2 regions of the Actinomadura verrucosospora genome follow, and region 1 is predicted to be linked to the other one. Evidence: riboswitches for the same ligand, from Rfam matches in the RefSeq annotation. Region 1 holds a riboswitch; the other holds the start of a gene.
What was found. Region 1 has a riboswitch for S-adenosylmethionine ahead of thrC (threonine synthase). Riboswitches for the same ligand answer to the same signal wherever they lie in the genome.
Positions count from the first base shown of each region.

Region 2: another riboswitch for S-adenosylmethionine. It lies ahead of ABD944_RS22825 (aminotransferase class V-fold PLP-dependent enzyme); the one in region 1 lies ahead of thrC (threonine synthase).

Region 1 is NZ_BAABEV010000003.1:333,786-348,695, forward strand. Features, by position in the region: gene ABD944_RS05695 (DUF3263 domain-containing protein) at 1-102, shown strand, start outside; gene otsB (trehalose-phosphatase) at 122-943, shown strand; gene ABD944_RS05705 (hypothetical protein) at 1,287-2,309, shown strand; gene ABD944_RS05710 (PadR family transcriptional regulator) at 2,362-2,970, opposite strand; gene ABD944_RS05715 (serine/threonine-protein kinase) at 3,155-5,209, opposite strand; gene ABD944_RS05720 (RNA polymerase sigma factor) at 5,262-5,813, shown strand; gene ABD944_RS05725 (sulfotransferase family protein) at 5,900-6,925, shown strand; gene ABD944_RS05730 (alpha,alpha-trehalose-phosphate synthase (UDP-forming)) at 6,990-8,483, opposite strand; gene ABD944_RS05735 (cation diffusion facilitator family transporter) at 8,604-9,539, shown strand; SAM riboswitch class I at 9,634-9,774, shown strand; gene thrC (threonine synthase) at 9,791-11,035, shown strand; gene ABD944_RS05745 (MoaD/ThiS family protein) at 11,051-11,329, shown strand; gene ABD944_RS05750 (hypothetical protein) at 11,627-12,634, shown strand; gene groL (chaperonin GroEL) at 13,542-14,910, shown strand, end outside.
Region 2 is NZ_BAABEV010000021.1:96,203-111,112, reverse strand. Features, by position in the region: gene ABD944_RS22840 (hypothetical protein) at 1-85, opposite strand, end outside; gene ABD944_RS22835 (hypothetical protein) at 207-575, opposite strand; gene ABD944_RS22830 (SseB family protein) at 572-4,585, opposite strand; gene ABD944_RS22825 (aminotransferase class V-fold PLP-dependent enzyme) at 4,697-5,956, opposite strand; SAM riboswitch class IV at 5,999-6,114, opposite strand; gene ABD944_RS22820 (hypothetical protein) at 6,164-6,538, shown strand; gene ABD944_RS22815 (transglycosylase domain-containing protein) at 6,555-9,596, opposite strand; gene ABD944_RS22810 (FKBP-type peptidyl-prolyl cis-trans isomerase) at 9,812-10,960, opposite strand; gene ABD944_RS22805 (hypothetical protein) at 11,181-11,786, opposite strand; gene ABD944_RS22800 (hypothetical protein) at 12,103-12,453, shown strand; gene ABD944_RS22795 (hypothetical protein) at 12,450-13,247, shown strand; gene ABD944_RS22790 (exodeoxyribonuclease III) at 13,273-14,106, shown strand; gene ABD944_RS22785 (hypothetical protein) at 14,216-14,431, shown strand; gene ABD944_RS22780 (methyltransferase domain-containing protein) at 14,557-14,910, opposite strand, start outside.

The DNA.
Region 1 (14,910 bases):
GAGGCGCTGGAGTGCGACCCGATGCTCGTCAAGCGCCTGCGCCGGATGCGGACACAGCGGCAACGAAGCCGTGCCGCGCGGCGGCTCGGCATCCGGCCCTGACCTGGCCACCATTGGTCACGTGAACTCTCCCCGCTCTTTGACGGCCGCAGGCGCCGAAGGACTTGACGCCATCCGCGACGACCCGGCCGGGGCCGTGCTCGGCTTCGACTTCGACGGCACCCTGGCGCCGATCGTCCCCGACCCCGCCTCGGCGAGGGCCCATCCGGACGCCGCGCCGGCCCTGGCCCGGCTGGCCCCGCTGGTCGGCTCGCTGCTGATCGTGACCGGACGTCCCGCCGCCGTGGCCGTCGAGTACGGCGGCTTCGAGGGCATCGACGGGCTCGTCGTGCTCGGGCAGTACGGGCTCGAACGCTGGGACTCCGGCACGCTGACCGTGCCGGAGCCGCCGCCCGGCGTCGCCGAGGCCCGCGCGAAGCTGCCCGGCGTCCTCGCCGCCGCCGGCGCCCCGCCCGAGACGTTCGTCGAGGACAAGGGGCAGGCGCTCGCCGTCCACACCCGCCGGTGCGCCGAACCGCAGGTCGCGCTGGACCGGCTGCGCAGCATCCTCGCCGCGCTCGCCGAGCGGACCGGGCTGTCGGTGGAGCCGGGACGGTACGTCCTCGAACTGCGCCCGCCCGGCATGGACAAGGGCAAGGCGCTGCGCGCGTACGTCGACGACCGCGGGACGCGCCCCTCCGCCCTGCTGTTCGCCGGGGACGACCTCGGCGACCTCGCCGCGTTCGACGCCGTCGACGCGCTGCGCGCCGAAGGCGTGCCCGGCGTGCTGGTGTGCAGCGGCTCGACCGAGGTCACCGCGCTCGCCGACCGGGCGGACCTGGTGGTCGACGGGCCCGCCGGCGTGGTCGACCTCATCGGCTCGCTCGCCGACTCCCTCTCCTGACTCGCTCCAACGGCCTCCGGCGCCGCCCGGGGCGCCGGAGCGCGGAGTAATTGTCCGTCAGGTGACAAGACTCCCGGCTCGACTTGTCGCATCTCGCGAGACTCCGGGGGCCGGTGTGGCAGCGGAAGGCGATTAGGTCAAAATGTGGTGAATTGTGGGGAGTGTGGTTCGCGGGGAAGCCGCACGAGGGACATCGGGAGGCGAGACGGTGGACACGGAACCGGGACTTCCGCGCCGTCCAGGCGAGATCAGGCAGACGCCCTCCCAGGGCATCCCGAGGGCCACGCCCAGAGAGGGGACGCCGGTTCGCCCGCCCGGGCCCGGCGCCCACGTTCCGCCCGGCGTGCACGTTCCGCCGGGCCCTCCCATCCCGCCGGACGCCCCCACGCGTCCGATCGTCCACACCGCGCCGGCCGCGCAGGCGCCGCCGCGCGTCTGGGGAACGCCCCCGCCGTCGCCCCCGGGGCCCCCGCCGTCGCCCCCGGGGCCCCCGCCGTCGCCCCCCGAGCCGCCGCGGTCGCGCGAGGAGCCGACGCTCGGCGGGTCGGAGTGGGCCGCCGTGCCCGAGGCGCAGGACGCCTACTCCGAACCCGAGGAGCGGTCGTCGGCGACGGGGCCGATGGGCGTCCGCGAGACCAGCGGCGTCCAGGTGCGGCTCGGGCCTCGCGAGCGCGAGCGCGAGCGCCGGGAGCGGCGGCGGAAGGGACGCCGAAGCGGGCTGGTCGCGGCGGGCGTGCTCGTCCTGGCCGGGCTGGTCACGGCCGGGGTCGTGCTGACGCCCGGCTCCGGCGACGAGGGCACGACCGAGGCCGCCCCCGCCGCGGGCGAGCGGGCGCCGGGCGGCGCCGCCAAGCTGCCGCCCGCGGGCGCGCCCCTCACGATCGGCACCGCCGACGGCTCCCGGTACAGGATCGCCGCGGTGACGTCCGGGATCAGCGACGGCGTGGGGACGGCGTCCCGGTCCACGCCGCCGTCCGGGACGGCGTTCCCCTACATCGAGTACATCCTCGCCAACCCGAGCGGCGAGAAGGTCCTGCTCGACTTCCCCGGCGACGTGTTCGTCCGGCGCGACCTCGTCACGCCGGCGGCGCGGGGGCGCTGCATGCCGCAGGCCGGCGTTCCCGAGGGCCTGTGCACGCCGCCGACCGACAGCCAGGTCGTGCGGCGGCTGGCGGGCGGCGCGCTGGTCGCGGGGGAGGGCGGCGACAAGTACCTTCCGCCGGGCTCGGCGTACCTGGTCCGCGCGACGGTGGGCGTCCCGGTCGACCGCCGCGTCAGGCGTTCGGACCTGGCCCTGTACGTGTGGAAGCAGCTGTACATGGCCGACCGGCTCGCCAGGGAGGCGCCGTTCCCGAAGGGAAAATGAAACCGCCGTGACCTGGGCGGCCACGGCGGTTCCGGTCGGTGCTCCCTGAGGTTCACTCGGCTTCGGGGTCGTCGGCGAGGATCCCGTACAGGCGGCGGCGGGCGTCGTTGACCACGTCCAGCGCGCGCGCCTTCTGCGCCTCGCTGCCCACGGACATCACCTGCTGGAGGGCGCCCATCAGCTGGCCGACGGCCTCGCGCCCGCGCAGGACGTTCTCGCCGGCGGCCTCGGTGACCTCGTCCCAGGGGGCGGCGGTCTGCGCCGACGCCTCCTCCCGGCCGGAGTCGGTGAGGGAGAACAGCCGCTTGCCGCCCTGCTCCTCGCTGCTGACCAGGCCCTCGTCCTCCAGCATCTGGAGGGTCGGGTAGACCGAGCCGGGGCTCGGCCGCCAGACGCCGCCGGTGCGGCCGTCCAGTTCCTGGATCATCTCGTAGCCGTGCATCGCCCGCTCGGCGAGCAGGGCGAGCAGCGCCGCCCGGACGTTGCCGCGCCGGGTGCGCCGCCCGCGGCCACCGCGTCCGCGATGGCCGGGACCGAAGCCCGGACCGAAGCCGGGTCCTCCCGGGCCGCCGGACCCCCACGGGCCGAACGGGTCGCCGCGGCGACCCCGCTCCTCCGGTCGCCTGAAGCCGCCGCGCCTTCTCATCGTGTGCTCGTGCATCGCAGTCTCCTTCGTTGTTGATCGGTTGCGATGCCTCAACGATATATCGTTAACATGTCGCGATGCAACACTGTGGCGTGAATGACCGCGGAGTGCGCCCGCGCCGAACGGAACGAGGCGCGGAGCGGGGGGCCGCTCCGCGCCTCGATGCGCGGGTCTTCGTGGTACCGGTCCGAGCCCCGGGTCAGGGGCCGGTGACCTTCAGGTTGTCGAGGATGTCCTTGGTGGCGTCGCGGCCGTCGGTCTCCTTGACCCGGATCCACAGGCCGAACTTGCCGGACTTGTCCTTGAGGCCGACCTCGGTGACCGACGGCGTGCCGGTCTTGCAGGCGGTGAAGCGGGTGATCGTCCCGCTGAGGGCGCCGTCCGGCGTGGTGTAGTTCTCCGGCGCGGCCTTCGTGCACTGCGGGTGGACGGCGGCGCGCGGCGGCGGGAGCTGGTTCGCACCGAGGTCGGTGGTCACGCCGACGAACACGCCGGGGCCCTTGCCGTTGCCGAGGAACGCGGCCTTGTCCGGCGTCGCGCGCAGCACCGGGCGCGGCTGGCCGTCGGCGAGGCCGACGGCGGACGGCGTCCACGTCGGCTCCTGCCCCTGAACCGGCCACGCCTTCGGGACCGCGGTCCTGATCTTGCCCGAGCCGTCGGCGGCCGCGACGAAGTCCTTCGGGACCGCCGGCTTCTTGTCCTTGCCGTCCTTGCCGCCGTCGTCGCCGCCGGAGAACATCATGCCGAGCGTCAGGCCGCCGATCACCGCGACCACCAGCACGACCGCCGTGATGATCAGCGGCGTGACGAACTTCTTCGGGGCTCCGCCGCCGCGCGGCCCGCCCTGCCCGCCGCCCTGGACCGGCCCCTGCGGCGGAGGCTGGAAACCGGTCGGCGGCGGCCCGTAGGGCTGCTGGCCGCCCGGGCCCATCTGCTGCATCGGCCCGCCCTGCGGGGCCCCGCCCTGCGGCGACTGGGCCGGGAACGCGGTCGTCTTGTCGTCCGGCCCCTGCGGCTGGTTCTGCGGCGGCGCCTGCGGCTGGCCCTGTGGCGGCGGACCTTGGTAGGCGATCGTCGGGTTGTTGTCGTTGTCGGGTGATGTGGGCGCCTCCACCTGGGTGAAGGGTGTGGAGCGCCCGCTGGGCCGGTCGACGACCGTCACCTCTTCGGACGGCGTACTGGGCGGGACGCGTATCTCGGACGTGTGGAGGTCGTCCTCGCCGGGCCGGTCGAACCGCGTGTGCATGCCGGGCTGCGCGCTCTGGCCCGCCGCCGCGGCGGGCTGCGCGGGGTTGGGCTGCGCGGGAGTGGGCTGCGCGGGCCCGGGCTGCTGCACGGGAGGGGGCTGCTGCTGGACCTGGACGCCCTCGCGGTAGAAGTCCTGGACGGTCGCGTCGGCGTCGATCTGCGGCTCGGGCGGCGGGGGCGCCGTCTGGGCGGGCGCCGGCGCGGCCTGCGCGGAGGTGGGCCGCAGCGTGGACAGCGCCTCCGCGAACGCCTCGGCGGTCGGCCACCGCTTCTCCCGCTCGACCTCCAGCGCCCGCAGGACCACCTGGTCGAAGGCGGGGGGCAGGCCCTCGCGCAGCTCGCTCGGCGCCTTCTTGACCGGCGCCGGGCCCGGGGCCCGCCCGGTGAGCATGTGGTAGGTCAGGGCGCCGAGGCCGTACACGTCCGCGCGGATGTCGAGCCCGCCGCCGAACCGCGCCTGCTCGGGCGACATGTACCCGGGCGTGCCGACCGGAAGGGTGAAGGCGCCGGACGCGTGCGCGAGCGCCTTGGCGAGGCCGAGGTCGGCGATGAGCAGTTTCTCGCCGCCGTCCGGCGTCGACTGGAACAGCACGTTGGACGGCTTCAGGTCGCGGTGGATGACGCCCAGCGTGTTGATCACCTCGACGCCGTAGGCGATCTGCTCGGCGAGCGCCACCGCCTCGCTGACCGGAAGTGGCCGCTCGCGCATGCGATCGCCGAGCGTTCCGCGGTCGGCGTACGACATCACGAAGTAGGGGCGCCCGTCCGGGAGCTCGCCGATGTCGTGGACGCGGACGAGTCGCTCGGAGTCGGCGCGGCGCAGGATCCGGGCTTCCTCGAGGAACCTGTTGCGCACGTCCAGATCGTCGATCAGGCTGCCGTTCAGGACCTTTATGGCGACCTGGGACTCGAGGGCGTCGTCGTGCCCCAGCCATACAGAGGCGAACGCCCCCGACCCCAGGACGCGATCGATCCGGTAACGGCCTACTGATGGTGGGAAAGACACTCCCGTATCATCCCAACAACGGGGTGAGCGCGCGAACGAGCAATGAGGCGGCATGGCATTCGACGAGAGGACCGAGGAGTTGGCGGTCAAGGCCGCGCAGGGCGACCAGGGCGCCCTCAACGAGCTCCTCCGCAAGATCGAGCCGGACGTGCTGCGGCACAGCTCCCGGTTCCTGCCCTGCCGACAGGACGCCGAGGAGGCGTGCCAGGACGCGCTGCTCCAGGTCGCCCGGAACATCCACCGGTTCGAGGGCCGGTCGCGTTTCAGCACCTGGCTGCACGTCGTCGTCGCCAACTCCGCCCGCTCCACCTACCGTTCGCTGAAGCGGCGTTCGGTCGAGCAGGCGGGCGAGCTTCCCCAGCAGCGTCCCGACCCGCGCCGGACGAGCGTCATCGCGGGTTCCCGGGTCGACATCCTCGACGCCATGGAGGACCTGGAGGCCCGCAAGCCCGACCTCATCCAGGCCCTGGTGCTGCGGGACGTCTCGCAGCTGGAGTACGCGGAGATCGCCGAGCAGCTCAAGCTCCCGCTCGGCACGGTCAAGTCCCGCATCCACGAGGCGCGCAAGCAGGTGAGGCAGACGCTCGGCGAGTCCTACACCTGACCGCCGGTCAAGGGTGGGTCATCGGACCGTAACAGTGGGTGCAGAAGCCGGGTTCTGAACTGGGCTTCTGCACCAGCATGCGGTGCATGCCACCAGGACCGGCCCTCCGCCGCGATCGTCCGATCTTCATCTTCGGCTGTCCTCGCTCGGGCACGACGCTGCTGCGCCTGATGCTCCACTCGCACGCCCGCATCGCGATCCCGGCGGAGACCCGGTTCGTCCTGCCCGCCTATGCGGCGAGGTGCGACTACGGTGACCTCCGGGACAGCAAGAACAGGCGGATGCTCGCGGAGTGGATCGTCGGGGAACGCGCCACCAAGGTGCGGGCGCTCGGCATGGACGCCGACGGGCTCGTGGAGGAGATCGCCGACGGGCCTCCGACGCTCGGCTCGGCGGTCGGCATCGTCTTCCGCGCCTACGCCCGCCTGCACGGCAAGCCGCGCTGGGGCGACAAGCGCCCGAGCTACTCCCAGCACGTCGGCACGCTGTTGCGGATGTTTCCCGACGCCCAGTTCGTCCATCTTGTCCGGGACGGCCGGGACTGCGTCGCGTCGCTGATGGAGATGCCCTGGTTCGACGCCGACATCCACCACGCCGTCTCCGCCTGGCGGGAGACGATCGACCGCGGCCGCCGGCTCGCCGAGCGCCTCGGCCCCGACTCCTACTACGAGCTGCAGTACGAGCGGCTCGTCGCCGACCCCGCCGACGAGCTGACCCGGCTCTGCGGCTTCCTCGGCGAGGACTTCGACCCCGAGATGACCCACCCGGAGGGGCTGGCGAAGCGGATCGTCCCGTCCACCAGGAAGTGGCAAGGCCGGACCCGCGACGCCGTCACGACCGACCGCGTCGGATCATGGGCGGAGCGCCTCGACGCGTGGGAGATCAGCCTGGCCGAGGCCGCGTTCGGCGAGCGGCTCGCCGAGTACGGCTACGAGCCGAGCGGCCTGCCGAAGCCGTCCGCGGCCCTGCTCGCCCGCTTCACCCGCACCGCCGCCCACCGGCGCATGGCGCAGAGCAAGGCCGCGCTGCGCGAGCGGTGGAGGCAGCACCACGAGCCGAACCCCGTCGAGTGCCTCCTCACCGCCGAGCAGTCCGCCGGCAGCGCCCCCTGACCGGACCCGCGGCGTGTTGCCCTGACGCCCGCAGAGCAGCACGCCGCTCCCTTTCCGCGGGGAGCTAGTCCAGCGCGGCGAGCTGGTCGGCGAACCAGCGCTGCGGGGGCAGGGCGGTCGCGGCGTCGGCGAGGCGGGCGCAGCGTTCGGCCCGCCGGGCGCGCGGCATCAGCAGGGCCTGGCGCAGGGCCTCGGCCGTCTGCGAGACGTCGTAGGGATTGACCACCAGCGCGTCCTCGGACAGCTCCGCCGCCGCGCCCGCCTCTCGCGACAGCACGAGCGCGCAGCCGTGCCGCGACAGGACGGGCCCCTCCTTGGCGACCAGGTTCATCCCGTCCCGGATCGGGTTGACGAGCAGGACGTCGGCCAGGCCGTAGGCGGCGAGGGAACGCGGGTAGTCGTCGTTCACCTGGAGGATCAGCGGGTCCCAGTCGGCGGTGCCGAACTCGTCGGTGATCTGCCCGGCCATGCGCTGGACGGCCGCGGTGTACTCCCGGTACTCGGGCAGGTCGTAGCGGGACGGGTAGGCGAACGCGAGGTGCACGACGCGTCCGCGCCACTCGGGATGGTTGACGAGCATCTCCCGGTACGCGGCGAGCCCGCGCACGATGTTCTTGGACAGCTCCGTCCGGTCGATCCGCACGATGAGCCGGCGGTCGCCCACCTGCTCGCGCAGCGCGCGGGCCCTCTCGACGACGTCCGGTTCGGCGGCGCGCCTGCGCAGCGCCGCCCCGTCCACGCCGAGACCGTGCACGCCCACGCGCGTGGTGTGGCCCGAGCAGGAGACGGTGCGGGCCACGCGGTCGACGCGCGCGCCCGGCAGCAGCTCGCAGCAGTCGAGGAAGGCCGACGCCCACCGCTCCGTGAGGAAGCCGGCGTGGTCGGCGCCCAGGATGCCGAGAAGGACCTGCGCGCCGATGTCGTCCGGGAGCAGCCGGAAGTACTCCGGCGGCGCCCAGGGCGTGTGGGAGAAGTGCACGATCTTCAGGTCGGGGCGCCGGTCGCGCAGCATCCGCGGAGCCAGCGACAGGTGGTAGTCCTGGATCGCCGCCTTCGCGCCCTGGGCGGCGTCGCGTGCGAGGGCGTCCGCGAAGGCCGCGTTGTACGCCTCGTAGGACTGCCAGTCCCGCCGGGCGCGGGCGTCGAAGTGCGGGCTGCGCGGCGTGTCGTACAACAGGTGGTGGACGAACCACAGCGTCGAGTTGGCGACGCCGTTGTAGGCGCGGTCGAACGTGGCCGCCGGGATGTCGAGCATGCGCACCGCCGCCCCGCCGGTCTCGTACCCGGCGAGGTCGAGGCGGCCGTCCGGGGAACGGCGCGACGCCGTGCGGTCGGCCTCGCCGAGGCTCGCGCACACCCAGAGCACGTCCGCTCCCGTCGAGGACGGCTCCCGCGCCGTCTCGGCCGGACGCGGCGGGCCGGGGTCGCGCGGGGCGCCCGTCACGGCGGCGAGGCCCGATACGAGACCGCCGCCCCCGCGCCGCATGGTGAGCCCGCCGTCGTCCGACAGCGAGAACGACACCGGACCCCGGTTCGAGGCCACCAGCACTTGGCTCATACGGGAAGGGTCTCAGTTGCGGCCGAGGCGCATCAAAGTGACCCGCGAGGTGGCCGGCATCGCCCGCCCTTGTGTCCGTTCCGCCCGATTAGTCATCCGCCCAGGGGGTATCCGGCGGCAATGAGCAAGTCCGAGACGACGAAAACCGTGCTCGTCGCCGGTGCCGCGAACCTCATCCTCGCGATCACGAAGCTGTTCGCCGGCCTGCTGGCCGGGTCCAGCGCCATGCTCGCGGAGAGCGCGCACTCGGTGGCGGACACCCTCAATCAGGGCTTCCTCTACACCTCGCTCCGGCGCAGCGAGCGGCCCCCCGACCGGCGCCACCCCTTCGGATACGGCAACGAGCGGTACGTGTGGTCGCTGCTCGCCGCGTTCGGCATCTTCGTGGCCGGCGCCGGATTCTCGATCTTCGAGGGCATCCTGACCATGACCGGTCACGGCGGCGGCGGGACGACGGTGTGGCTCGCCTACGCCGTCCTCGGCCTCGGCGCGGTGCTGGAGGGGACGTCCTGGATCCGCGCCTTCTACCAGGCCAAGAAGGAGACGCGCGACAGCGACCGCGACCTGGTCGAGCATGTCCGCAAGTCGCCCGACGTGACGTTCAAGACCGCGCTGTTCGAGGACACCGCGGCGATGATCGGCCTCGCGCTCGCCGCCGGCGGCCTCGCGATGCGCCAGATCACCGGGTCGGAGTTCTGGGACGGGCTCGCGTCCGTCCTCATCGGGATCCTCCTGGTCGTCCTCGCCTTCTCGATCGGCCGGGAGAGCATGGGCCTGCTCATCGGCCAGGCGGCCGACCCCGCCGAGCAGCGCGAGATCCGCGCCGAGATCTGCGGCGCGCCCGGCGTGACCGGCGTGGACGAACTGCTCACCATGCACTTCGGCCCCGAGCAGATCCTCGTCGCCGCGAAGGTGCACTTCTCCGACGACATCAGCGCCGACGAGGCCGAGGACGTCGCCGGCGAGATCGACCGGCGGCTCCGCGAGCGCGTCCCGACCGTCCGGCACGTGTTCCTCGACCCGACCCAACGGGTGATCAAGACACCCGCCGGGTAACGTCTCAATCGCTGGACCCGCCTGTCTGGCATCCGGTCAGTTCATGTAAAGTCACGCATACGAGTTCAAAGCTCGTAGATCGACAACTTCATAACGCTCATCCAGAGGGGTGGAGGGACCGGCCCTGCGAAGCCCCGGCAACCACCTGGCTGCGGCGCGTCGCGATCCTGCGAGGCCGGCCGGGAGATGGTGCCAACTCCGGCCTGCGACCAAGGTGGCGCAGGGAAGATGGGGAGAAAGGCCTCGCCCTCATGGCACTCACGCCTGCCACAGACCTCGGACCGGCTACCGCTCTCGTCTGCCGCGAATGCGGCTCGTCCCGCGACCTCGGGCCCTACTACGCCTGTGAAGAGTGTTTCGGCCCCCTGGAGATCGCCTACGACTTCGACGGCGTCACCCGGGAGTCCATCGAGTCCGGGCCGCGCAACATCTGGCGCTACCGCGGGCTGCTGCCCGTCCCGTCCAACGTCGCCGACACCCCGAACACCGAGCCGGGCCTGACCCGCCTCGTCCGCGCCGACAACCTCGCGGAGAGCCTCGGCCTGCAGAGCCTGTGGGTGAAGGACGACAGCGGCAACCCGACCCACTCGTTCAAGGACCGCGTCGTGGCCGTGGCGCTCGCCGCCGCCCGCGAGCTGGGGTTCAAGGTGCTGGCCTGCCCGTCCACCGGGAACCTCGCCAACGCCGTCGCCGCCGCGGCGGCCCGCGCCGGGATCCGCAGCGCGGTGTTCGTCCCGTCGAACCTGGAGTCCCAGAAGATCATCACGACGGCCGTGTACGGCGGGACGTTCGTGACGGTCGACGGCAACTACGACGACGTCAACCGGCTCGCGTCCGAGATCGCGGGCGAGCAGGACGACTGGGCGTTCGTCAACGTCAACGTCCGCCCCTACTACGCCGAGGGCTCCAAGACGCTCGGCTACGAGATCGCCGAGCAGCTCGGCTGGCGGCTGCCCGACCAGGTCGTCGTGCCGGTCGCGTCCGGCTCCCAGCTCACCAAGATCGACAAGGCGTTCCAGGAGCTCATCAAGCTGGGCCTGGTGGAGGAGAAGCCGTACCGCGTCTTCGGCGCCCAGGCCTCCGGGTGCGACCCGGTCGCCGCCGCGTTCAAGGCGGGCCACGACGTCGTCCGCCCGGTGAAGCCCGACACGATCGCCAAGTCCCTCGCCATCGGCAACCCGGCCGACGGCCCCTACGTCCTGGACGTGGCCCGCCGCACCGGCGGCGCCGTCGAGGACGTCACCGACGAGCAGGTCGTCGAGGGGATCCGGCTCCTGGCCCGCACCGAGGGGATCTTCGGGGAGACGGCCGGCGGCGTCACCGTCGCGACCCTGCGCAAGCTCATCGAGGCCGGCGCCCTCGACCCGGGCGCCGAGACCGTGATCATCAACTCCGGGGACGGCCTGAAGACCCTGGACGCCGTCGCCCCGGTCGTCGCGCCGTCGGCGAACATCGCCCCGTCCCTGGAGGCGTTCCGCGCCGCGGGCCTCGCCTGAGAACGAAGGAGCAGCATGAGCAGCGTGTCCGTCCGTATCCCGACGATCCTGCGGACCTACACCGGTGGCGAGTCCGAGGTGAAGGCCGAGGGCGCGACCCTGCGCGCGGTCGTCGCCGACCTCGAGGCCAGCTACTCCGGCATCTCCGCCCGCATCCTGGACGACGCGGGCAAGATCCGCCGTTTCGTGAACGTCTACGTCGGGGACGAGGACGTCCGTTTCGCCGAGGGACTCGACACCCCGACGCCCGAGGGCGCCCAGATCTCCATCATCCCCGCGGTGGCGGGCGGCTGACGTCCGTCTCGTCCGCGAGGCCCCGGCACGTCCACCGTGCCGGGGCTTTTCCTTTCACATCTGGCCGATTCCCCCTTCTCCGGAACGCGATTGCCCGGTGGATGCTGGATTGGGCAACTGTTCCTCCCGTCCGGCCAAACGCGCATGGAACAAGTTTTAGCGAGCGCCAGTTTCACGGCTTTGATCTTGATCACCGCCTCTCCGTCACTTGGGTTTCTCGCTGGCCGCGTCCTGGAAGATTGAACCCGGAGTGGCGCTCCCTGGGGCGCCGAACGGCATACGAGAGTGAGGAAAGGCATGAAGCGCATTTTGCGCACGATGGCCGTGACCGGCATAACGATGGGAGCGGCCGTCCTCGCGGCTCCCTCGGCCATGGCCGACATCAACTTCTACGCGGTGGAGAAGGCGTACGTGGGGCACAACGGCCCCACGTACATCAGTGAGAAGGGTCCGGGCGACCTGATCTACACCGACATCACCAAGTCGCCCAAGGCCGCGCCGGTGATCGGGAACAAGCCGGTGAAGACCGGTGACATCACCACGAAGCTCCACGGCGGGAAGCACAACACGGCCGTCACCGGCGTCGAGGGCTCCGAGCAGGAGGCCACCAAGGTCGCGCTCGCCAAGGCGGCCGAGCACCAGGCCGCCGAGCAGCAGGCGGCTCCTCAGCAGGCCGCTCCGCAGCAGGAGTCGCTGCAGGCCGCGCCGGAGCAGGGCGCCGAGCAGGCCGCTCCGCAGCAGGAGGCTGCTCCGCAGCAGGAGGCGCAGCAGGCGGCTCCGCAGCAGGGTGAGCAGCAGGCCGCCCCGCAGCAGAACGCCGAGCAGGCCGCTCCGCAGCAGGACGCGCAGCAGGCCGCTCAGCAGCAGGGCGAGCAGCAGGCGGCTCCGCAGCAGGAGGCGGAGCAGGCTGCTCCGCAGCAGGACGCGCAGCAGGCCGCGCCGGAGCAGGGTGCCGAGCAGGCCGCCCCGCAGCAGGAGGCCCAGCAGGCCGCGCCGGAGCAGCAGGCCGACGCCAACGCTCCGCAGGCCGGACAGCGGCTGGCCACCACGGGGGACCGCCCCGGGCCGGTGCACGTCCATGCGGCCAAGAAGGCGATCGTCGGCCAGAACGGCGACGTCGCCAACATCGAGAACGGCTCGGGCGACGCGATCTTCACGAACCTCAGCGGATCGCCCCGCTCGAACGTCTACGCCGGCAACAGCGCGACGATGACCGGGCCCATCACCAGCCACATCCACGGCGGGAAGCACAACACCGTGATCAACGCGGTCGAGGGCCCCGAGCAGGAGTCCACCAAGCGGTGAACCGCGGTTCCTAGCAGGACACCGAAGCACCACGGCCGCTCCGGCCCGGTCACGCATCGACGCCGGAGCGGCCGCCCAATGTCCGGACCCGTTTGCGGCGGCCCTTTGCCCGGGACCGAAAGAACATCCTCACCATTCGCCATACTCCATGAAAGCGGCCCTAACGGGCCGTGGTGATTCCCGGTGCACCGGGCCGCCGCAAACGTCGTCGCACCGACAGAACCGGCACCAATGGTCCGTGACGAAAAAATCCGCGGCAAAACAGCGGCGCGGGCCGCCGCCGGTGCAATGGCACGCGGAACGGGTGGCCGCTACGGCACCCCCTCTCAGGCGAGGTGCCGGTCCGCGCGGCGTGCGCGGTCGCCGGGTCGAACAGCCGCAGGGTCAGCCCGGAGAAGCCCGGTAGGGGACTCGATCTCGTCGAAGCCGGCGGCGCCGTCGGAGTGGCGGATGGCGCGACCGAGGGTGATCCCGCCCGTGCGCGCAGCCGGACGGCCGGCGTCTGAACGACCGGCGCTCCCCGCGCTCGGACGGCACCTGCTCAAGGCAGAACGAAAGCGTTACGGGGAAGTGAGTCGCTCATGGCGGGACGATGGTTCGGCTGCTCTTCGGAGGGACGCCGCCTGGTGGCCGTCAGCGCTGAAGCGACCCTCCGGTGCAGGTCAGAGCGCTTCCGAGCGGGTCGGCGCGACGCGTGCGGCGGTGATGTGTGGCGCTTGCACTCGGCAGGGTAGAGTGCTAAACAAGCATTGGCACTCTGATGTGGAGAGTGACAACTTCACACAGTCATGGGTCGGGGCGATGAGGCCTCAGGCCGGCGGCGGAATGGAAGTCGTCGGCGGGGCCGTCCGTCGCGGGCGTCGGCTCGATCCGTCTAAGCCACCTTGTTCCGGGAGGACTGGAGCCTATGGCTGCAAAGATGATCGCGTTCGACGAGGAGGCCCGCCGCGGTCTCGAGCGCGGCATGAACCAGCTCGCCGACGCCGTGAAGGTGACCCTTGGTCCCAAGGGCCGCAACGTCGTGCTGGAGAAGAAGTGGGGCGCTCCCACGATCACCAACGACGGTGTGTCGATCGCCAAGGAGATCGAGCTCGAGGACCCGTGGGAGAAGATCGGCGCGGAGCTCGTCAAGGAAGTAGCGAAGAAGACCGACGACGTCGCGGGTGACGGCACCACCACCGCCACCGTGCTGGCCCAGGCGCTGGTGCGCGAGGGTCTGCGCAACGTGGCCGCCGGCGCGAACCCGATGTCGCTCAAGCGCGGCATCGAGGCCGCCGTCGAGCGGGTGAGCGAGGAGCTGTCCAAGCTCGCCAAGGACGTGGAGACCAAGGAGCAGATCGCCTCCACGGCGTCCATCTCCGCGGGCGACCCGCAGATCGGCGAGATGATCGCCGAGGCGATGGACAAGGTCGGCAAGGAAGGCGTCATCACGGTCGAGGAGAGCCAGACCTTCGGTCTGGAGCTCGAGCTGACCGAGGGGATGCGCTTCGACAAGGGCTACATCTCGCACTACTTCGTGACCGACCCCGAGCGGATGGAGGCGGTCCTCGAGGACCCGTACATCCTGATCGTTCAGGGCAAGGCGTCGGCCAACAAGGACCTGCTGCCCGTCCTCGAGGGCGTCATGCAGTCCGGCAAGCCGCTGCTGATCATCGCGGAGGACGTCGAGGGCGAGGCCCTGGCCACCCTGGTCGTCAACAAGATCCGCGGCATCTTCAAGTCCGTGGCCGTGAAGGCGCCGGGCTTCGGCGACCGCCGCAAGGCCATGCTGGGCGACATCGCCACGCTGACCGGCGGCCAGGTCATCAGCGAGGACGTGGGTCTCAAGCTGGAGAACACCACGACCGAGATGCTGGGCCGCGCCCGCAAGGTCGTCATCACCAAGGACGAGACCACCATCGTGGACGGCGCCGGTGACGCCAACGAGATCGCGGGCCGGGTCAACCAGATCCGCACCGAGATCGACAACACCGACTCCGACTACGACCGCGAGAAGCTCCAGGAGCGCCTGGCCAAGCTCGCGGGCGGTGTCGCGGTCATCAAGGCCGGCGCCGCGACGGAGGTCGAGCTCAAGGAGCGCAAGCACCGCATCGAGGACGCCGTCCGCAACGCGAAGGCCGCGGTCGAGGAGGGCATCGTCCCCGGCGGCGGCGTGGCGCTGCTGCAGGCCGGCACCAAGGCGTTCGACAAGCTGGAGCTGGCGGGCGACGAGGCCACCGGTGCGAACATCGTCAAGCGCGCTCTCGAGGAGCCGCTGAAGCAGATCGCCGTCAACG
Region 2 (14,910 bases), on a different contig from region 1:
GGGAGGGCGTCTCGTCGGCCACGGCGGACGCGCCGCCGGCGGCGAGGATGGCCGCCGTGCCGAGCCCAACAAAGATCGGTTTCACCGTCGCTCGGCAGATCACTGCCGCCGCACCTCCGTCGCGTCGCCGTTGAGCGCTTCCGTCCGAGGGATCGCCTCGGCACACATGCGAACACGGATCCAAGGGGCAAATCAACCCCGCCCGGTCAGACGAACTCCTCCCGGACGTCCTCGATCTCCGACCCGGGCGCCCAGGCCTGCCAGATGCCCTGGTCGACGCGGTCGAGCCCGAGGCTCTCGGCGACCGGGGCCCGCCCGCCCGCGTACTCGACCCGCAGCCACGTCTCGTGCTCCCCGACGATGACGAAGCGCTCGCCGCGCCAGCGGCACGTCGTCCGGACATAGCGGAGCTCCTCGACCTCGGACGCGGGGACGATGCGGCGGAAGCGCCCCGGGCGCAGCTCCTCGAACCCGTCCGTCAGCCCGGGCGCGTACAGCCTGATCTCGCCGTCGGCGCCCGGCGCGGCCTCGAAGTCGCGGCCGAGCCACCGCGCGACGTACCCGTCCCGGATCACTGCGCGGCCTCCGTCCGTCCGTCCCACGCCTCGGCGCCGGCGTCCGGCCGCAGCCAGGCGAGCCGGTCCGGGTCGTACATCGCGATGAACCGCTCCGACCGGTCCCTGCCGATGTAGTACATCTCCGCTCCGTACGGCAGCCGGACGCTGGTCACCTTGTACTCGCGGATCGACCCGGCGCTTCCCGGCGCGAAGCCGCTCCCCGTGAACGGCGGCCGCTCGATGACCCAGCCGGACTCGCCCCAGGACGCCATCTCCTCCTCGTCGCGCCCGCCGAACGGGACGCGGTACAGGTCGGGGCAGTACGCCGGCCACCGGATGACGTACACGCCCTCGTCGTCGAGGGAGAACGAGGAGTCGGGGAACAGCAGCCCCAGCGCCTCGTAGAGCTGGGAGGGCGTCTGCAACTCGGCCACGTCGTTCGTGGAGTGGACGAAGCCGCCGACCCGGTCGTACCCCTGCTCCAGGTACCAGGAGACGTGACTGTGCGGGACGACCTTCTGCATGATGGCCGGCGACGAGACGCGGTCCTCGGGGTCGGTGGGCGCCTGCGGCACCGGCTCCCGCCGCGGCGGCGGCAGCGGAACCTCCGGCCGCGCCTGCACGAGCCCGACCCGCACCGCCCACTCGCTGAGCGACCGCACCTGGTCGCCGTGCAGCGACGCCCCGATGTGGGTCCCCGGGTTGAGCACCATGGCCCAGTCCTCCCGGGGCCACGCGCCGATCAGCTCCCGGAAGTCGGCGTAGACGAACCGGGACTGCGGCAGAACCTCCCGCAACCGGACCATCGACGTGAACACCTGGACGGACACCGCGTCCCGCAGCGCCGCGTCCCACCGGAACTCCCGCTGGACGGGCGTCACCTCAAGCGGCGCGTCATCGGGGATCGGCACGAGCACGTTCGCGTTCAGCAGCACCCGCAGGAACGCGTCGGAGTCGCCGCCGGAAGCCGCCTCGTAGAGCTCCTGGTCGATCCGGTTCCCCGGCTCGAACGCGGGCTCCGGTTCCTCGACGGCGTGCAGCGACCGTCCCGCCCCCGGCTCTCCGGCGGGCGCGCCGTCCTCGCCCCCGCCTGCCTCCGCCTGGCCAGGGTGTGCAGCGTCCTGAGGGACCGCCGCGAGGCCGCCCGGCGCCGCTTCTCCCGGGGCGCCAGATGGGGCGCCGGGAGGTTCGCTGCTCTGGACGCCCGCGTCCTGACCGGTGCGCGCCACCTCGTGAGGTGCGACGGGCCCCGCGACACGGCGGTCGGCGCCTTCCGGCAGGCCGCCGCCTCGTCCGGCCCCGGGGGCGGGCGCGGCACCGAGCGATCCGGTGGCACCCGTGCCGGACGGCACACCGGGCGCGTCCGGCCCCGTGTTGGGCGGCTCGCTGCCCTGAGACCCGTCACCGGGAAGGCCAGGCGCGGCACCGTAAGGCCCGGTGCCCTGAGGAACGCCGGTGCCAGGCGGGGCGGCGGGCGCGTCCGGCCCTGGTCCCGCCGTCGTGGAGCCTTGTGCCGTCGCGCCTGGGTGGGGACTTACGTCCTCCGGCGCGCCCGATCCGGTGTTAGGCAGCTCGCTGCTTAGAGCTCCGACCCCGGGAAGCCCAGGCTCTGCGACTCCGCCGAACGGGGTGGTCGCCCCAGGTGCGGGGGCGGCGGGCGCATCCGATCCCGGGACCGCAGTCGTGCTCTCTGGCGCGCCCGATCCGCTGGTCGGCGGCTCGCTGCCTTGTGCTGCAACTCCGCCGGACGGAGTGGTCGTGCCAGGGGCAGGCGCGTCGATGTGGGGACGACCGGCGGGCGTGGCGGGAATCTGAGAGGCGGTTTCCGGAAGGCTCGGCTCAGGGCCGCCGCCGGACGGGCCGGACGTGTCGGAAGGGGCCGTGCTCGGTGCGGCCGTGTAGGGACGGCCCGCGTCGTCTGGCAGGCCGGGCTTGGCGTCGAGAGGCCCGCTGTTCTCAGGCGCAGGCCCGGGAACGCCCGGCTCTGCGGCGTCGCCGGATGGCGTGGCCGTGCCAAGAGCGGTGGTGACGGGCAGGTCAGCGTGCGTGCGGCCCGGTTCTTCTGGCGCGCTCGGCCCGGTGGCCGGTGTCTCGGGGTGCTGAGGCGCGGGCCCGGGAAGACCAGGCTCTGCGGCGCCGCCAGGCGGGGTGGGGGTGCCGGCGTCACCTGGCGCGGCACTGAGGGGACCGGTGTTCTGGGACGCGGGTGGCGGGAGGCCGGGCTCCGCGAAGCCGCCGGTGGGGCTGGTCGTTCCGCGCGCGTCTCCGAGAGGGGCGCCCGCGTCTTCCGGCACGGCCGGTCCGGGGCCCGGGGGGTCCGGCTCCGCGACCTCGCCGGACGGGCTGGGCGCGGCCGCTGGCTCAAGGCCGGGCATGTGGCCCGGGTCGACGGCGGTGCTGGACGGGTCCGCGAGGCGGCGGGCCGCTTCTCCCGGAACGCCGGGCAGGGGAGCGCGGGGTTCGTCGGCCGGGCGGGGAGCGGGCGCCTCGCCGAAGTGCGCGGGGGCCGGGGGCACGGCTTCGGGAAGGCCGGGCTGCGCGGGGCCGCCGGGCGCTCCGGCGTGGTGGCGGCCCGGTTCCACGGGCGCGGGGACGGCGGGCTCGTCCGGCACGGGCGGGCCCGCGTGGCGGCCCGGGCCGGACGCGCGCAGGTCGGCCGGGGCGGCGGGGGCGACCGGCACCGAGGGCGCGGCCGGGGGCGGCGGGGTCGCGGCGGACGGGGGAGCGGGCGGGCCGCTGAGGGTGCGGACCTGCTCGCCCGGCATGGACGCGTCGATGGGCGTGCCCGGGTTGAGGACGAGCGTCCACGAGGCGTCCGGCCAGGCGGTGACCATCTCCAGCAGGCTCGGCATGATGAAGCGCGACGTGCCGATCGCCTCGTTCATCCACCTCAGCGACGTGAAGATCTGGATCGACGTCCGGCCGTGGACGCGGACGGGGCGCCACGGGAAGTCGGGGTCACCGGGGACGATGCCCCACGGGGTCTCGGCGTCCACGGGGACGAGCACCTGGGCGCCGAGAATGATCTTGAAGAAGGTCTCGGTGTCGCGGCGGCGGGCCGCGTCGAAGAGGCGCTGCTCGATGTCGTTCTGGGGCTCGAAGCGGTCCGTCATCCGCTGGGCGGCGCGCTGGTCGGCCCAGGTGGCGAGGCCGGGGAGCTGCTGCGCGAGGACGGTGCCGCCCGCGGGCGAGCCGGAGTTGATGGCGAGGAGCCAGTCGGGGTCCGGCCAGTAGCGCAGCACGACGGTGAACGGCAGCGCGATGTGCTCGGTGCCGGGCCCGGACGCCTCGGCCAGCCGCTCCGGCGAGGTGAAGACCGGGACGACGGTGGAGCCGTCGACCTCACGGGTCTGCCACGGGAAGCCGGGACGGCCCGGACGGAGCGAGAAGTCCATGTCGTCCGGGACGGGCAGCAGCACGTCGGTGGCCGCCAGCGTCTGCAGGAACAGGTCGTGGTCGTTGTTCGCGGCGGCCCGCAGCAGCTCGCGCTCGACGTCGTTGGCCGGCTGGAACTCCGGGCGCGGCGCCTCGCGGGGCAGCTCGCGGTGCTGGTCGCGCAGCTCCTCCCACGGCGGGGACGCGCGGCCGACCTGCGGGGGGCGGCCGTCGCCGTCGGCGACCTGCCGGACGAACCAGGACGGCAGCCGCGCCTCGATCGGCAGCGCGGCGGGGACGCCGCGCGCGGGAACGTCGACGGCGAGCCACCAGCGGTCGTCCGGCCAGGTCTCGGCGATGTCGCCGAACCGCACCGTCATGAAGTGCTGGTAGGACGGCCCGAGGCACGCCCGCATCGCCGCCGCCGACGTGTAGGCCAGGACGTGGATCCGGCCGTCCTCCTCCTGGGTGGGCCACGACGGCTGCGCCTCCCCCGCGAGGACGCCGTCCACCAGGTCGGGCGGGACGGGAACGACGAGGTCGGCGTCCCCGAGGAGGCGGAAGTAGCTCTCCTGGTCGCCGGCCCGTACGGTCTCCTGCAGTCGGTGCTCCAGTTCCGACGTGGGTCGCCACGCGTCGGCCACGGTCGCCACCCCCTGTTTCTAGCGTGCTCGTCCCCGCGCGACTGCCTACGCTACATGGGCGAACAGGACCAAAGAGCATAATCATCTGACTGCGCGCGGGAGTTCGCAGGTCAGAGGCTGTCAGCGCGCAGTCAACGCGGCGAGGGCGGCGAGGAGCCGGTCGATGTGCTCCTCCTCCGTCCCGATGCCGATGCTCGCGCGGACGGCGCTCCGGTCCTCGCCCAGCAGGTGCCGGACGAAGGGGTGGGCGCAGAACTTCCCGTCGCGGACGCCGATGCCATGCTCGTCGGACAGCGTAAGCGCCACGTCCCGCGCGTTCCAGCCGTCCACGGTGAACGACACGATCCCGACGCGCGGCGCCCGCTCGCCCCACAGCGTCAGCTCCCTGACGTGGGGGAGCGCCGCGAGTCCCGACCGCAGCCGTTCCACCAGCGCCTCCTCCCGGACGGCCAGGTCGTCCCAGGCCGGGGTCAGCGTCTCGCACGCGGCGGCCAGCGCGAGGGCGCCGAGGACGTTCGGGGAGCCCGCCTCGTGCCGCTGCTCGGCGGAGGGCGCCCACCGGGTCGTCTCCCCGACCGAGGCGCTGGCGCCGCCGCCCCTGAGGTAGGGCTCGGCGGCGCGCAGCCAGTCGGCGCGTCCGGCGAGCACGCCCGCACCGAACGGCGCGTACAGCTTGTGCCCCGAGAACGCGACGTAGTCGAGGCCGAGCGCGGTCATGTCCAGGGGGCGGTGCGGGACGAGCTGCGCCGCGTCGACCGCGATGCGGGCGCCGTTGCGGTGCGCGACGTGCGCGAGCTCCTCGATCGGCCACAGCTCGCCGGTGACGTTGGACGCGGCGGTGACGACGAGCAGCCGCGACCCGATCGGGCACGCGCGCAGCGCGCGGTCGGCGGCCGACAGCGCCTCGGCCGGGGTGGCGGGCGCCGGGAGGCGCACGGCGCGCTTCCACGGCAGCAGGGACGCGTGGTGCTCGCTCTCGAAGACGACGACGCTCGTCCCGGCCGGGACGGCGTGCGCGAGCAGGTTCATCGAGTCGGTGGTGTTGCGCGTGAAGACCACGGCCGCGCGCCGCCACGCGCCGAGGAACGACCGCACGGTCTCCCGCGCGTCCTCGTAGGCGGACGTCGTGACCTGCGACGCGTACCCCGCGCCTCGGTGCACGCTGCTGTAGTACGGCAGCGCGCGGGCGACGGCCTCGTGCACCGCCTCCAGACAGGGCGCGCTGGCCGCGTAGTCGAAGTTGGCGTAGGGGACGCGGCGGCCGTCCCGCACCGGGACCGGGACGTCCGCTCCGATGACGCGGGGAATCGGGCGAACCCGGACCCCCTCCGGGCGCGTCACAGCAGGCGTGATGGGGGAGCGGGCGAGCAGCGTGGGCATGCCTGGACCTTCCGGGGTCAGGGACCCCGGGATGCCGGCCGGGATCCGCGCTTGCCGGAACGCGGTGCGCGTCCGGCCAGGTCCTCACCCGGGGCACCCCATCGCGGACGAAGGGTTGCCGGCCAGCAAGCCGGGGCTTCGCGCTGGCGCTCATGACCTCATGCGGAAGTATATGCGGAGCCGAACGGGGATCAAGGGGAGGGTGCGATGCGGTACCGGGTGGTTCGGACGCTGGCCGGCGGCGCGCTGGTGCTCGGCGCCCTCAGCGGGTGCGGGGCGCTGGGCGGCGGCAACTCCGCCCAGGTGTGCACCGACACGAAGAAGGCGTTCCAGCAGTACGTCACCCAGGTGCGGAGCGTTCCGGCGGCCGAGCCCGCGCAGTGGCGGCAGGCCACCGAGCAGCTCGCCGGACGCGTCGACGGGCTCGCGAAGCAGGCCGACGACGCCGACCTGGGCAAGGCGCTGAAGGCGGAGGCGGGCAGGCTCCGCGAGGCCGCGCCTGGGGTCGGCGACGGCGACGTCTCCCGGCTCGACAGCGTGATCAGGGAGACGCCGGCCGTCATCGGCAAGGCCTGCGACTGAGGGGCCGCGGGGGCGGCTACCCGCCGGTCCCGCCCAGCGGTCCGCCGCCGGTTCCGCCGTTGGGGTCGCCGCCCGGTCCGCCGCCCGGATCGCCGCCCGGTCCGCCACCGGGGTCGCCCCCGCCGGGATCCTGCGGCGGGATGATGGTCGGCAGGTCGGTGGGGGGCGTCGGAAGGTCGGGCTGCTCCGTGGACGGCGGCGGCCGGACCGGGCCGCGCGTGTCCGGCGGCTGCGGGCCGCTCGGGGGAGTGTCCTGCGTCGGGCCGCCCCAGCCGCTGCCGGGGGTCATCGACGGCTCCCCGAACGAGTCGGGCTCGTAGCCCTTGATGTTCACCGCGTCCGCCATGTACGAGCGCCAGATCTGGGCCGGGAGCTGCCCGCCGTACGCGCCGTACCCGGGGATGTTCAGCGGCTTGCCGTCGCTGCGGAACATCGCGACCGTCGTCGCCATCTGCGGGATGAACCCGTTGAACCAGATCGCGCGGCCCTCGTCGGTGGTGCCCGTCTTCCCGGCGACGTCGCGGCCGTCGGGCAGCTGCGCGCCGGTGCCGGTGCCGCCCTGCACGACCTTCTGGAGGGCGTAGGTGGCGTCGCGGGCGACCTGCTGGCTGAACGCCCGCTCGCCCTTCTCGGTGAACGTGCGCTTGTGGTTCTCGTTGTCGGTGACCGACTTCACCACGAACGGCGTCCGGTGCACGCCCTCGGAGGCGAACGTCGAGTACACGCTGGCCTGCTCGACGGGGTGCAGCGACACGATGCCGAGCGGGAACGTGGCGGCGTCCCGCTGCTCGGGATTCATCCGCGCCGCCGGGATGCCCATCTTCTCGGCCATCGCGGCGATCTTCTTGTTGCCGATGTCCTGGCCGAGGTTGACGTAGGCCGTGTTGATCGAGTGCTCGGTGGCGGTGACGAGGTTGACCGTCCCGAAGTTCTCGTTGCTGTCGTTGTGGATGGACGCGCCGTGGAAGTACTGCGGGGAGCTGCCGTCGTAGCTGGTGGACAGCGTCTTCCCGTCGTCCAGCGCGGCCGCCAGCGCGATCGGCTTGAACCCCGACCCGGCCTGCGCCCAGTCGCCGAAGGCGCTGCTCAGCGCCTCCTCCAGGTAGCCGCGGCCGCCGTAGAAGGCGACCACCTGCCCGGTCTTCGGGTCGACCGACACCACGCCGGTTCGGATCTTCTTGCTCATCCCGTTCGGGGCGTTGTTCGCGACGGCCTGCTTCATCGCGTCCATCAGCCGCTTGTCGAACGTCGTGGTGATCTTCAGCCCGCTGCGGTTGATCTCGTCCTCGCTGTAGCCGCGGCGCTCGGTGAGCTCCTTCTTGGCCACGTTCACCATGTAGCCGCGCTGGCCCTTGAGGACGTCGGTGATCTTCTCCTTGCCGGGGGCCGGGAAGGTCAGCGAGGCCGCCTCGGACTGGGTGAGCGCCCCGTCCCGGACCATGTTGCCGAGGATCGCGCGCCAGCGCTGCTCGGAGTAGGCGCGGCGGGGGCCGGTCGGGTCGGCGAAGTTGCTCGGCTGCTGGATCGCGGCGGCGAGGTAGGCGCCCTCCGCCGGCGTCAGCTTCGAGACGTCCTTGTCGTAGTAGGCGTGCGCGGCGGCCTGCACGCCGTAGGCGTCGCGGCCGAAGTAGATGGTGTTGAGGTACTGCTCGAGGATCCAGTCCTTGTCCTTCTCCCGGCCCACCTTCAGGGAGACCATGATCTCCTTGAGCTTGCGGGTGACCGAGCGGTCCTTGCCGATGCCGCCGTAGTAGTTGCGGACCATCTGCTGCGTGATCGTCGAGCCGCCCTGCAGCTGCTTGCCGGTGGCGGTGGACCACAGCGCCCGCGCCGTGCCCTGGACCGACACCCCGGGGTCGTCGTAGAAGCTGCGGTTCTCCGCGGCGATCACCGCGGCCCGGGTGCTCTCGGGGATCCTGTCGAGCTTGACCGCGTCCCGGTTCATCCCGGTCTTGGCGATCTGCGTCTTGCCGTCGGAGTAGTAGAACGTCGGCCCCTGCGCGATCGCCTGCTCCTGCGCCGACGGCACCGGCGTGAACAGGTAGGCGACGCCGAACGCGGCGATGCAGAACCCGATGAAGCCGAGGATGAGGAACAGCGCACGGCGCAGGAACCGCGACCTGCGGCTGCGCGGCTTGCCGGGCCCCTTGCCCCCGCCGCCCTTGCCGCGCCCGGGTCCGGACCCGGGCGGCGGGCCCCCGGCCTGGGAGCCGCGCGGGGTCGAGTCGCGCTTCGAGGCGGCGGCCATGCTCTTGGTATCTCCGGTGACGGCCCCATCGACACCATCAACCGCGGTGGCATCACCAGACGCGGCGACATCACCGGTCACAACCGCCTCATCGGACGCGGCCGCCCCACCCGCCGCGCCACCGTCACCAGACGCGGCCACCTCGCCAGGCGCCCCCTCGGCGGATGCGGTCACCTCGCCGGGCGTGGTCGCCTCGCCCGTAGCGGTGGCCTCGCCGGGCGCGGCCTCGGCGGACGCGGTGGCCTCGCGGGACGCGGTGGCCGCAGCGGGCGTGGCCTCGACGGGTGCGTCGGGCTGGCCGGACTCGGCGGGTCCGTCGGATGCGGTCACCTCGCCCGGGGCGGTCGCTTCGCCGGTCGCGGAGTCGTTGTCGGGCGCGGTGGGCTCGTGGGACGCGGGCGTCTCGCCGGGCGTCGCGATCACGTCGGGCGCGGTGGCCTGGTCGGACGCGGCGGCGTCGTTCTCGGGGGCGGCCTCCGCGGGGGCGGTCGGCGCCTCGGTGGCGGGTTCGTCGGCGCCGGGGCCGGAATCGGCGGAGGCCGTGGCGTTATCGGCGGGGGGCGAATCGGGTCCCCCGCTCGCGCCGGCGGCCTCTTCGGGCTCCTTATCGCCGTTTCGAGATATGTCGCCCTCGTCGACGAATTCGGCGTCACCGGCGGTTTCTCCGGTGGCGGCTTCGGTGTCCGCGGTCAGCGTGGCGGTCGCGGGACCGTCCGTGCCGGCCGGTGCCCCGGCCTCGCTTTCGCGCCGGTCCGCCTGGCCCGTCCCGGAGCGTTCCTGGCGCTCCGGGATCTTCTCGCTGTCGCTCACAAGCCCCCCGTGTTTATTGCGTTACAGACGATACCTGAGGGAATCCGTGCGTCGGCCGCCAATGCGCATCCGCGCTCTCCCAAAGGAGGACGGGCAATCCGCCTCGCCGGTTGTCGTGACGGATGTCGCAGCGTGCGGCCTTTCGGGAAAAGCCGAGCGGCGGGGACCCGACCGGGTGCCCCGCCGCTCTCGCGCACGGCCGCGCCTGGGTCAGGTCACTTGTAGACCTTCGCGAGGATGTCCACCACGAAGACCAGGGTGTCGTCTCCCTTGATCTTCGGCGGGCTGCCCTTCTTGCCGTAGCCCTCGTCCGGAGGCAGGACGAGCAGCACGCGGCTGCCGACCTTCGCGCCGGTGAGCCCCTTGTCGAAGCCGGGGATGGTCTGCCCCATGCCGATCGGGAACGTCGCGGGCTGCTTGTTGTCCCAGCTGGAGTCGAACTTGTCGCCGGACTTCCAGATCTTGCCGGTGTAGTTGACGACCGCCTCGTCGCCCTTGGCCAGCGCGGGCCCGTTGCCCGCGACGAGGGTCTTGGCCTGGAGCTTCTTGGGCGCGTCCGCGTCCGGGACCGTCACCTTGGGCTCCTTGCCGGCGCCCTTGTCCTCGACCTTGGGCAGCGACTTGTCGTCCAGCTTCTGCGCGGTGCCCTGCGGCTGCTGGCTCTTCGGGACGACCGCCTGGACGTCCATGATGAAGAGGATCGCGTCCTTGTCGGTGATCTGCTGCGGGCTCAGCTGGGTGAGCTCCTTGGACGGCGGGAGCTGCATGACGAGCCGGCTTCCGGCGGACTTGCCGACGAGGCTCTTGTCGATGTCCTTGAGCCCGCTCTTGCCGATGACGAGGTGCATCGGGCCGCCGCCGCCCTGCTGCTGGCCCTCCTCGTAGGACGAGCGGACCTTCTCGCTGGTGCTCTTCACCCGCGAGTTCTCCTCGTCCTTGGCCCTCGACCACTTGTAGGTCGCGAACTGGACGTAGGCGGTGTCGCCCTCGGCGGCGACGGGGCCGCCGCCCTTGATCGGCGTGCTGACCTTGAGCGTCTTGGTCGGCTCCAGCTTCGTGGGGATCTCGACCTTGGGCTCGGCGGCGAACTTGCCGGTCACCTCGACCTTCGGGCCGGGGCGGCTGACCCACCAGTACACCCCGCCGGAGACCGCGAGCGCGACGACCACGATCCCGGCGATCATCATCAGCCGGCGCTTCTTCGCCTCCTTGGCGGTCAGCGCGGACGGCCGGTTCAGCCCGCTGCCGCGGCCCGCGCTGATGCCGTGCGGGGTGAACTCGGGGCTGCGGATGCTCTGGGCGTTCGGGATCTTCGCCTTCGCCTTGACCGCCGGCTTGCCCCGGGGCTTGTCATCCTCGGACATGTTTCCTCACTTGCTCCGGGTTCGACGACACCACAACCGTGACCACCCTTCCAGGGCCGGGCTAAGCACAGCGTGAAAACCGGGTAAAGGAGGCCGACCCGCAATCTACCGGTCACGCATGGAGCGGTGTCGTCTGGCAGGGGACAGGGGAAGGCGTCAGGATATCCCCGCCGGAGGGGTGACACACGCCTCCACACCGCCGGTAACAGCGGACGGACGTTCAAATCCATCCGCGGCGCTGAGCGGTGATCGCGGCTTGGAAACGGCTCGTGGCGCCGAGGAGGGTGAGCAGTTCGCTGACCCGCCGGGCGTAGGTGCGCGCCGACAGCCCCAGGCGCGCGGCGGCGGCGTGGTCGGGCAGGCCGTCCCGCAGGGTGACCAGGACCGGGACCAGGTGGGCCGGCGGCTGGTCCGGGTCGCGGTCGGTGACGAGTTCGTCACCGGACATCCAGGAGCTGTGGTGCATCCGGGTCAACGCCCTGACCACCGCGGGGTCGCGGATGATGAGCATGCCGTTGTAGAAGACGTCCAGATCGAGCGGGATGACGGCCGTCGTGCGGTCGAACACGGCCAGGCGGAAGGGGACCTGTTCGACGAGGCGTGCCTCGCCGCCGTTGCGCCACTGGATGGTCTCCAGAGCGGTGTCGTGGGCCAGCCCCTGCGGAGAGGTGATCTGGCGGAGGCGGGGGACCTGGGAGGCCGCGCGACGGACGCACTGGGCCGCGTGCAGGAGCATGCGCTCGGGCACGCCCTGCCTGACGCAGCCCGACGGATCGTCGAAGGTCAGCAACTCCCGCTCGGTGGCGTCCGCGAGGCGCGCGACCACGGCCCCCACCTTGGGCGGATCCACGCGCTGGGTCGGAGGCCGCAGACCTCGGGCCGCATGGAAACCGGCCTCCTCCAGGGCCTGCCCCACGGCCTCGCGCGCTTCGGTGCGCCGCGGGGGCCGTTTCCCTCCGTCGCCTGACCGTGTCACCTGGCGGCTCCCCACTCCGGCATCGCGCCGAGGGCGGCTTCCCGCCCCCTGCCGTTGACGGTTCAATCGCTGGCATGTTCACGCCATGAGGTTGTCCATTAACTCTAAGTAGCCGCAATGTGGAGGGGCAAGAGAGTTTCCATCGGCACTCCAGGCGAGGCGAACCATGTTGAAGACCGTCAGCGCTCTGGCCGTCGTGATCACCGCGATTCCGGCGGCGCCCGCCATGGCCTCCCCGGCGCCCGCCGCCCGGCACGCCGCCCCGGCACGCGTCGCCGATCGCACCGGTGACTTCACCGTTCCCGGTGTCAGGATCCGCGCGACCCCCCGGCTCGACGGCCGCGTCCGCGGGATCGGCAACCCCGGCGACGGCTACACCTGGAACGGAGGTCAGAGCTTCGCCGACCCGGTGACCTGCCCGAACGGCGACGTCAAGGACCACTGGACCTATGTGATCAACAACAGGACGAGGGTCGAGGGCTACGTCTCGGACTGCTTCATCCAGGAGCGGCCGTGACGCCGCCGCGCCGTCCCGTCGTGCCGCCCCGCGCCCCCGCCGCCCACCACGAGCAGGAAGGAGCGCCCGTGCGCCCGTCCAAGAAGATCGTTCTTGCTTTTCCCGCAGTCGTCGCCGTGGCGAGCGCGGCTCTGACAGGACCCGTCCCGTCGGCCGAGGCGTCGGCCGGACGGGAGCACCGGCCGGCCCCGTCCGCCCTCGGGGGATGGGCCGGCACCGGATCGAGGGCCGCTCCCTGGTGGGCGCTGCGCACCGTCCGGCAGGAGGACGCCGTCGGCACGCTCTGGTACCACCCCGGCCAAAGATCATGGCACGCCGACATCCGCGACGCCCCGGTCGGCTCCGAGGTGTCGGGTCAGGAGGAGCACGGCTCCCGGGGGGAGCGCGCGACCGTGCCCATGGGGGCGTCGTCGGTCAACACCCCGGACTGGTTCGGGGGCGGCTCGTTCCGGGTCTGCGTCCAACTGCCGGCCCGGCCCCGGGTGTGCTCGACCTACGCCAACCCCGAGGGCCGCCTGAGGACCGCGGCCTCGCGCAGGATCGCGGCCTCGCACCACCGCGCGTATCCCGACTTCCGGGTTCCCGGCGTGGTCATCTGGGACAACCCCCTGAACACCGCCCGCCGTGTCGGGCTCGGCTATCCGGGGCAGAAGTTCGACGCGATCCGCGGCAGCGGCCCCTGGGACTACTACTCCTGCGACAACGGGGTGACCAGCAACTTCTGGATCTACGGGCGGAACATGGCCACCGGCGTCGTCGGCTGGGTTCCCGACTGCAACCTGACCCCGTCCTAGGTCTTCCGGATGGCAGGCTTGGGGGATGCGCCTCGCGACGTGGAACGTCAATTCCGTCAAGGCACGCCTCCCGCGCCTTCTCACCTGGCTGGACGAGACGAAGCCGGACGTGGTCTGCCTCCAGGAGACCAAGTGCCGGGCGGACCTCTTTCCGGCCGCGGAGGTCGAGGAACTCGGGTACGCCACAGCCGCGCACGGCGACGGGCGGTGGAACGGTGTGGCCGTCCTCTCGCGGGTCGGCATCGAGGACGTCTCGAACGGCTTTCCGGGCGAGCCCGCCTACGCGGGTGAGGCGGGGGCCGAAGGCGAGGACGAGCAGATGGCGTTGAACGAGCCCGTCCTGCTGGCGCCCGAGGCCCGCGCGATCGGCGCCACATGCGGCGGCGTGCGGGTCTGGTCGCTGTACGCGCCGAACGGCCGCACCCCCGAGTCGGCCCACTACGCCTACAAGCTCGCGTGGTTCGCGGCCCTCCGCGACGCGCTCGCGGAGGAACTGGCCGCGGGGACGCCGCTGGTCGCCTGCGGTGACTACAACGTCGCCCCCACCGACGAGGACGTGTGGGACCCGGCCGTCTTCGTCGGCTCCACGCACGTCACGCCTCCCGAGCGGCAGGCGCTCGCCGACCTGCGGGCCCTCGGTCTGCGCGACGTCGTCCCGACGATCGAGAAGGGGCCCCACCCGTACACGTACTGGGATTACCGGGCGGGCGCGTTCCACAAGGACATGGGCATGCGCATCGACCTGTTCTACGCGAGCGAGGACGTCGCCGGACGGGTCGCCTCCGCCTACGTGGACCGCGAGGCCCGCAAGGGCAAGGGCCCGTCCGACCACGCCCCGGTCGTCGTCGACCTCGACTGACCCGCCCCCCGCCTCGCGCCTTGCGGATCGTGCCGAAGGCGGCACGGTCCAGGGCAAGGTCCTGCTGATCATTTCCAGCAGGGCGCAATCGAGATGGAGGAAACTGATCATGGCGATCGACAACGCCCCGCACAGCGGGGGGTACAGCAACGCCCCGCACAGCGGCGGGTACAGCAACGTCCCGCACAGCAGCGGCCACAGCAACGTCCCGCACGGCAGCGCGGCCGGGTCGGCCGGAGCCGACGAGGCGCCCGCGCAGGCCGACTCCGACACCCCGGACCCGTGGGCGCCGGTGGTCGAGGCGTTCAAGAACCTGGGCAACTGAGCCCCAGGGCTGACGCATGACGGTTCTGCCGTCCTGCGACAGGTGAGCTAGTGTTCCGGCGGGCGAGTGGCTGCTTCACGCGCCCGCTCGCCGGAACATCTTCCCTCTGGCCCGAGTGAAAGGCGCTAGTCGCCGCGGCGGGCGAGGAAGCGGCGCTTGCCGCCGTCGTCGTACTGGTCGAGGACGGTGTAGCCGTCGGGCAGCAGCGAGGCGGGTTCACCGGGTCTGAGGCACCATTCGGCGGGCAGCCGCGGCCGGTCGCGGCGGGCGGCCTCGGTGAAGGCCTCCCAGGCCAGCAGGCCGCCGGGCAGGACGGCCCCGGCGGCGCGCTCGAACACGGCGCGGTCCCAGAACCCCGTGCACAGGACGAGGGCGTACCTGTCAGGGCCGGGCCGCCAGGCGCCCAGGTCGGCCTGGACGAGCGTGACCAGCGGGCCGAGCCCGCGCCGCCGGGCCTCCGCGCCGAGCCGCGCGAGGGC